2 regions of the Azoarcus sp. Soil_N_20 genome follow, and region 1 is predicted to be linked to the other one. Evidence: predicted binding sites of a transcription regulator. Region 1 holds the regulator's gene; the other holds the start of a gene.
What was found. The regulator FliA, encoded in region 1, starts transcription of late flagellar genes. The targets are predictions, from matches to a motif close to CTAAAGTTNNNNNNNNNNNNGCCGNTA.
Positions count from the first base shown of each region.

Region 2: a site for FliA is predicted at 2,339-2,365, ahead of AC3A35_RS06620 (flagellin). Genes of this name have one in related genera too.

Region 1 is NZ_JBDGKX010000015.1:53,476-57,685, forward strand. It holds gene motD (flagellar motor protein MotD) at 1-784, opposite strand, end outside; gene AC3A35_RS22810 (flagellar motor protein) at 803-1,543, opposite strand; gene AC3A35_RS22815 (RNA polymerase sigma factor FliA) at 1,567-2,346, opposite strand; gene AC3A35_RS22820 (MinD/ParA family ATP-binding protein) at 2,471-3,271, opposite strand; gene flhF (flagellar biosynthesis GTPase FlhF) at 3,424-4,210, opposite strand, start outside.
Region 2 is NZ_JBDGKX010000002.1:449,753-453,962, forward strand. It holds gene fliD (flagellar filament capping protein FliD) at 1-258, opposite strand, end outside; gene AC3A35_RS06615 (flagellar protein FlaG) at 288-677, opposite strand; gene AC3A35_RS06620 (flagellin) at 755-2,236, opposite strand; gene AC3A35_RS06625 (tetratricopeptide repeat protein) at 2,489-4,210, shown strand, end outside.

The DNA of each region.
Region 1 (4,210 bases):
GCGGCGCTTCGGCCACCCGCGATTCGATCATGATCGCGACCCGGCGGTTGCGCGACCGCCCTTCTTCGGTGGTGTTGGCGCTTACCGGGCGCTGATCGGCGTACCCGGCGGCAGTAAGGCGCTCCGGCGCCACACCGGACTCGACGAACAGACGCACCACCGACGAGGCCCGCACGGCGGACAGCTCCCAGTTCGACGGAAAGCGGAAGGTGTTGATCGGGATGTTGTCGGTATGGCCCTCGACCGTCACCGGAAAGGCCGCCAGCGCAATCACGCCCGCAACCGCGCGCAGAGCCGTCACCGCGGGCGCGCCGAGCACCGCCTCGCCGGGCGCGAACAGTACGCTCGCGTTGATCTCGACGGTGATGCCGAACGCCCCTTCGGTCACACTCACCTGTCCGCTCTCGGTAAGCGGCTGCAGCACCTGGCGGATCTCGTCTGCCATGCTGCGCATCTTGCGGGCGTTCTGCTGGCGTTGCTCCTCGGCCTTCAGTTCTTCCGGCGATGGCGTCTGCGGCCTGGCCGCCGGCGGCATGATCGACGGCGTCACCACCGTCACCGGCGGAACAATGATCTGCTGACCGCTCTCGTTGACGTTGATGCTGCGAAACGCCTGCACGATCGAATCCGACAGCACCCGGTACTTGCCTTCATTGATCGAGCTCAGCGAGTACATCACCACAAAAAAGGCAAACAGCAGGGTGATGAAATCGGCATAGGAGACGAGCCAGCGTTCGTGGTTCTCGTGCTCGGCATCATTTCCGTTCCTGCGTCGGCGCGACATTCCGGCTCCTGCGTTCGGTCAGACGACGTAGCCCTGCATGCGGCTCTCGATGATGCGCGGGTTGTCGCCACTGGCGATGCCGACCAGCCCGTCGACGAACATCTCGCGCTGGGCGACCAGGGTGCCGATGTGCGCGTGGAGCTTCTTGCCGATCGGCAGGAACACCAGGTTCGCCAGTCCCACGCCGTAGATCGTGGCGACGAAGGCGACGGCAATGCCGGCACCGAGCTTGGACGGATCGGACAAATTCTCCATCACGTGGATCAGCCCCATCACCGCCCCGAGAATGCCGATCGTCGGCGCATACCCACCGGCACCGTCCCAGATCCTGGCGCTCTGCTTGAGCTGCCCTTCCCAGGTATCGATCTCGACTTCGAGCACCTCGCGCAGGCGGCCCGGCTCCACGCCGTCGACCAGCATCTGCAGGCCGCGACGCATGAACGGATCGGGCAGTCCATCGATCTGCGCCTCGAGGATGAGCAGGCCTTCCTTGCGTGCGACCGAACTCCAGCCGGCAACCTGCTCGATGATCACGCGGTGGCCGACCAGGGGCGGAACGAACACCCACTTCGCCATCCGCAGGCCGTCGACGAACACCCGCAGCGGGCTTTGCAGCATGACCGCGCCGGCGGTGCCGCCGACCACGATCAGAAAGGCGGTCGGCTGGAGCAGCGACGAAATGTGGCCGCCTTCGAGCACTTGCCCGACGAGAATTGCCGCGAGTCCGAGCGTAATGCCGACGAGGCTGATGCTATCCATAAGAGCGCGCTTCCCGGGCTGGTTCAGGCCCCTGAGGGCGACGGATTCTTGGGCGGCCTGCCGCGACGGGCACCGGTACCGGAGGCAGCCGGGCGTGCGCCCACGACCTGCGAACGCAGTCGTGCCACCGCCTGGCTGTGGAGCTGGCACACACGGGATTCGGTGACCCCGAGCACCTCGCCGATTTCACGCAGGTTCAGCTCTTCGTCGTAATACAGCGCCATGATCATCTTCTCGCGCTCGGGCAGGGCCTCGATCGCCCGGACCAGCCCGGCACGGGTATCGGCGTTTTCGAGCAGGTCGAGCGGATTGGTTTCGTGCGCACCCAGATGACGATCGAGGTAATCGCTGCCTTCGTCGAGCGCGAAGTCTTCGAAATAGACCAGCTGATGTCCGCGCGCGTCCTGCAGCATGTGCTGGTATTCGGCGAGCGACACGCCGAGCGCTGCGGCCAGTTCGGTTTCGGTCGGCGCACGACCGTTCTGCTGCTCGAGCGCATGAATCGCCGCTTCGATCCGGCGCATGTCCCGCCGCAGGCTGCGCGGCACCCAGTCGTTGTCGCGCAGGCCGTCGAGCATGGAGCCGCGGATGCGCTGCACGGCATAGGTCTCGAACTGTGCGCCCATCCCTTCCTCGAAACGATTGATGGCATCGAGCAAGCCCATCATTCCATTCTGGATCAGGTCGTCGACGTCGACACTCGCGGGCAGCTTTGCCATCAGCTGATAGGCAATGCGCTTCACCAGCGGTGCATAGGACACTACCAGATGATCGGTATCGAGTCGGCCGTCAGCGTCGTACATCCATTGAACCTGTATCTTCTTTTGTCGCGCCCGCTCGGGAACGGGCGAAGGGCCATTCGGGGACGGCCATTTTCCCGCACTGACGCCGGCATTACCAGCAGGATAGGTCATGGGCACCTGATCGTCATCCGTGGCGTGCGCGGCCGCCCGGCCTTGCCGATGGTCCAAGGGCCAGACTGCGCAGGAACGCAGCCTCGGGTTCGCGGGTGGTCGACATCGATCCGGACTGGGACAGGCCGCCAGCCAGATCGTCGCGTTCGACCTCGCCCAGCCATGCCAGCGGCACCCCCACGTGACGGCGGACCAGCCCCTGCAGACTGGTGAAGAAGGCCTCGGCATCGCTCCGATTGCGCGCGCGCGACACCGCCACATGAAGCGACCCGGCACCGGCCGCCGCCAGTTGCTTGATCACCTGGTAAGCCTCGGTTGCCCCCGACGCACTGGCCTCGGCCACCAGCAGACGGCGCGGTGCGGCATGGACAAAAGGCGACGGATCGCTCGCCGAGCTCTGCCCGGCATGGATCAGCACGAATCCGGCATGGCGATGCAGCACCCGCAGCGCCTCCACCAGGCAGGCGCGGCGGGCGTCGTCGAGCAGGGGCAGCGCCAGCGCCGCGGCGGCGGCGGGCACCCGTCCGAGCAGGCCCGGCACCGGTTGCAGCAAACCGGCCAGGGTCATGCGCCCGTCGAGCATCTGCAGCAGGTCGGGCCCGGCCGGCAGGCCGAGCACCTCGGCCAGGGTCTCGTCGCCGGTGGCCTCGTCGAGCACCAGCACACGCTGCGCATGACCGGCAATCCGGTGTGCCGCGCGTACGGCGTTCTGGGTGCGGTGACGGCCGGTGGCATAGAGTGCGACCACCGTGGGCGGCGCATGGCGGAACAAACGCCGCAGGCCTGCGGCCTGGTCCTCGCGTCCGTCGATCATGTCAGACCTCCTGGCGGGCCATCCCGAAGGAGGCCGGCGCCCCTTCGGGGCAGTGAAACAGCGGTTTCACGGCGCGCCGCGCCGTGGCTGCCGGACCGGCCCGCCGTGCCGGGCCGACCGTTCGCGCATCCTGTGGGCGTGATGGCCTCATCCTAGGCTCCGTGGCCCGCGGCGGCGAGCATCATCCCGACTTCGTCGCCCTGCAGCCGCCACGGCGACTCCCCGCGCTGCTCGCGCAAGGCACGGTGCAGCAGGTAGGCGCGATTGGGCAGATGCAGGTCTTCCGGCACCCGCTGTCCGTTGGTCACGTAGAACACTTCCAGCGCGCGGCGCACCGCGACGTCGATGGCCGGCGCCAGCGATGCGGCCTCATCCACCTTGGTGAAGATGCAGCCTTCGAGATCGGGCCCGGCGTAGGCACGGACCACGTCGTCCAGGGTGTCGCCGCGGCAGGTGGCGTTGAGCAGCAACAAACGCCGCACGTTGCCGGCCCCGTTCAGCATCGCGGCCTGTTCGGCGACCATGCGGTCGCGCTGGCTCATGCCCATGGTGTCGATCAGCACCATGTGCTTGCCGCGCAGTTCGGTCAGCGTCTGGCGCAGGTCGGCGCCGTCGCGCACCGAAAACACCGGCACCCCGAGAATGCGGCCGTAGATGCGCAGCTGCTCCTGGGCGCCGATGCGGTAGCCGTCGGTGGTGATCAGCGCCAGCTTGCCGGTACCGTGGCGCACCACGCAGCGCGCCGCCAGCTTGGCCGTGGTGGTGGTCTTGCCGACCCCGGTGGGGCCCACCAGTGCGTAGACGCCGCCGCGATCGATGATGTCGTCGTCGGTCGAGCGCGCTCGCAGTTGGCGATCGAGGGTGGTGCGGACGATCGCATGGGCCTGCTCGGGGCTTGCATCCTCGGGGATGGCTTCGGCCAGCTGGCGTGCGGTTGCG
Region 2 (4,210 bases), on a different contig from region 1:
GCTCGAACTGGCGGTGAACGCACTGTCACTGCCGACCGTTGCCTTGGTCGCCGAGAACTTGTCGGCACTTTTCAGCGCATCGGTGGCGGTTTGCAAGGAGGAGAGCACGGCTTTCATCTGCCCGAACGCCGAGAGCTTGGTCTGGTAGCTGGCCTCCTTGCTGGCGAGCAGGCTCAGGGGACGGCTTTCCACGGTCATCAGGCCGGTGACAAGGGACTCGATATCGAGTATCGAACCGCCTGTGGTGATCGTTGCCATGATGTTCTACCTCCTTGATTCGGTGCTGCTCAGGCCTCTTGCTTGAGCAGCAGGCCCTGCAGCTTGTCCAGCGCCTTGGCGATGGAGATGATCTCTTCGGACGGAATCTGTCGGATGACTTCATCCGTGCTGGCATCGACCACTTTGACGATGGTCTTTCCGGTGTCTTCGTCTATCGAGAAAAGCAAATCCTGTGCCACTGGAGTGATGGCTTTTCGCACTTCTTCCATGGCCAGTTGAACATCCTGCAAGGACGCGGGTGCGTCAGGCCTGCCGGTCCCGGATGCAGCGACCGTGCCGGTACGGGCTGCGGCTTGAATCCGCACCGACTCTGCACCCGGTGCCTGCGCCGGAGCCGTCGGACGTGGGTCGGTCGGTATCACCGCCGGCAGCGAACTGTTCAATACAGGGATACTCATGATTCGACTCCCTCATGGGCTACGGCGCGAGGCCCTTGCGAGCTCCGCGCCGTGTGTTTTGCCTCAGGCTACTCTGCTTAGCCGAGCAGCGAAAGCACGTTTTGCGGCAGCGCGTTGGCCTGCGACAGCATCGCGGTACCGGCCTGCTGCAGGATCTGCGCACGGGTCAGATTGGCGGTTTCCGCGGCGAAGTCGGTGTCACGGATACGCGACCGGGAGGCCGACATGTTTTCCGACGTGGTCTGCAGGTTGGCGATGGTGCTCTCGAAGCGCGACTGCAGGGCGCCGAACTTGGCACGCTGGCCATTCACTGCGGCAAGCGCGGAGTCGACCATGGCCAGGGTGCGCTGGGCCGAATCGACCGAACTCACATCGAGGTCACTCACCTTCTGCAGTTGTCCGGCCGAGGCCACGTTGTTGAGGAAGTCGGTGGCGTTGGCGGCTTCGACACTGAACGACTTCTCGGAGTCGAGCACGATCTGGCCGGTGCCGATCGCGCTTGCGCCTGCAGCGGTGGAAGTGCCGCCGATCGTGGCCGTGGCCGAGCCGCTCGCCGCGTTGGCGAGGGTGATGTTCTCGCCCGAGGCGTTGAGCAGGGTGATGCCATCGCCGTCGTCATTGACGCGGGCGGTGACGCCGGTCTTGGCCGAGACGTCGTTCAGCGCATTCACGGCAGCGGCCAGGCCATCCTTGTCGACCGCGGCGCCGACGGTGAAGGACACCGTGACGGCTGTGCTGTTGTCCGAGGTTACGTCGAACTTGTAGGACGTGTTGGCCGCCAGCGCGGTCACGTCGATCTCCGTCTTGGCCGAGGCCGAGACGCCGGTCGTGCCGGTTTCGCCGTTGATCAGTTCTGCTGCCTTCTTCGCCGAGTCGCCGGCGGTGATGGCGACCGCGGCGGCGCCAACCGCACCGTTGATGGTGATCGTGCCACCGGCAACGCGGCTTGTTGCAGCGGCGTTGGAGGCGATCGCGAACGCGGTGCTGCCGGTCGTCAGGTCGCCCTTGGCACCGGCGTCGGTAGCGACTTCGGAGCCGATGCGATAGTTGCCGTACTGGCTGGTGGAAAAGTTGGCGGTGGTCGCCGAGATGGTCTGGCCGGCATTGGCACCGACCTGGAAGGTCGCGGTGGTGAAGGAACCGTCCATCAACTTCTGACCGTTGAACTCGGTCGTCTTGGCGACGCGGTCAAGTTCCTGGGTCAACTGGTTGACTTCGGCGTTCAGGGCCTGACGGTCGGACGCCGAGTTGGTGGCGTTCGACGATTGCACCGCGAGTTCGCGGATCCGTTGCAGAATGTCGCCGGACGACTGGAGCGCGCTTTCTGCGGTTTGCGCCAGCGAGATGCCGTCGTTGGCATTGCGGCGAGCCTGGTCGAGGCCGCGGATCTGGGCGGTGAAACGCTCCGAGATCGCAAGCCCGGCGGCGTCGTCCTTGGCGCTGTTGATACGCAGGCCGGAGGACAGACGCTGCAACGAAGTGGCCAGTGAGCTGCCGGAAGTGTTCAGGTTACGCTGGGCATTGAGCGACTGAACGTTGGTGTTGATGACTTGTGCCATGACTTACTCCGTTAGAGAAGTATCAAAAATGGGCCGGCGCGAGCCGGAGTATTCGTTGCGAGCCAGTGTGCGAATCCTGTTGTACTGCGCTCTTGAATCCATTAACGGTCTGCTTGCGGCGAACTTTAGGAAATTTTTGCCGGGTCGGGCCCGGCAACAATGGGCCCTTCGGTGACGATGGGCCGGCGCGCGACGGGGGCCGCCCGCGGTTAACATAAGCGGACTTCATTCATGCCCGGAGGTAGGTGCTTCATGGCTGGTCCCATTGCTCTATCGACACGCGACCGGGAGGCCTTGAGCGTGGCGGCAAACCATTTCGCCGCCGGGCGCTACCGCGACACGGTCGCCATCGCGCGAGACCTGAGCGCGCGCCTTCCGGCCTTCGGTCCGGCGTACAAGCTGCTCGGCAGTGCGCTGCACATGCTGGGCAGCAGCGCCGAGGCGGTGGCCGCGCTGCGCGCGGCGGCCCGGCTGTTGCCGGAGGATGCGCAAACCCTGACCAATCTGGGCAATGCACTGGCGGCGATCGGCCGCGACGCCGAATCCGTGGACGTCCATCGGCAGGCGATCGCGCTTTCCCCGGATGCGGCGACGCCGCGATACAACTTCGGCTGCGTACTGCTGCAACAGCAGCGCCGGGCCGAGGCCCTCGACGAGTTCTGGTGGGCGTATGAAGCGGCCCCGGGCGACGGCGACCTGGCCCGCCTGTGCCGGGAGCTGGTGCTGGAACTCAATGATCCCGCGCGGGCGATTCGATTTTGCCGCCTGAATCTGGACCATCTGCCCGACGATGCCGGCGCGGCGGGGATGCTGGGCGCGCTGCTGCTCGACGATCCGGCAGCCGACAAGGACGAAGCCGAAGCCATGCTGCGCCTGGCGTTACGACTGGCGCCGGACGATGCCGTCAGCTGGTCCAATCTGTGCGTCGTGCTGCGCCAACGGGCCCGTTTCGCCGATGCGATTGCGGCCGGCGAGCGTGCCGCCGAGCTGGCGCCGCAGTGGGCGCTGGCGCACAACAATCTCGGCACCGCACTGCGCGACGCCGGCGCCTGGGAGGAGGCAAAGGCAGCGTATCTGCGCGCACTCGCCTGCGATGGCGAGTGCGTCGACGCCTATTACAACCTCGGCTGCGTGTGCGGCGACCTGGGAGCGCATGAAACGGCCCGCGAGGCCTACATCGAAGCGCTCAAGCGATCTCCGCGGCCCGAGTGGCTGCTGCAGGGCGCGCATGCCTGCCGGCAGGTACTCGACTGGCAAGGGGCCGAACTGCTCGAGGACGAACTGGCCCGGCAACTGGCGGACGACGGCAGCCTGTCGGCGGCGATCGGCCATCGTCCGTCGCCCTTTGCCTATTTGACGACGCCCGGTGCCGGTGCGACCGCGCAACGCCGCATCGCCGGCCACTTTGCCGCACAGTTCGCCGACCGTGCGGCTTTGCCGGCGCGTCTTGTGCCGCGCCACGATGGTCGTCTGCGTATCGGCCTCCTGTCCTCCGACTTTCGCGACCACGCCACGGCCCATCTGCTCACCGGCGTGTTGGAGGTGCTGGATCGCAAGCGCTTTCAGCTTATCGCCTACGACTACAGTCCGCCGGCCGATGACGATTACCGTCGCCGGCTGTTGCGGGCGATTCCGGACTGGGTGCCGGTGGCGGGCCTGTCCGACCTCGACGCTGCGCAACGCATGCAGGCCGACGGCGTGGATATCGCCATCGACCTGAAAGGCTGGACCCAGGGTTACCGCAGCGGAATCCTTGCCCACCGTCCGGCGCCGGTGCAGATGCAGTGGCTGGGCTACCCCGGTACCCTGGGCGCGTCGTGGATGGACTACATCATCGGCGACAAGGTGGTGATCCCGGCGGGAGCGGAGGCGGGCTACAGCGAGAAGGTATTGCGGCTTCCCGGCAGCTATCAGCCCAATGACGGTCATCGCGTCATCGGCCCGCGTTTGCCACGCGCAGCCCTGGGGCTACCC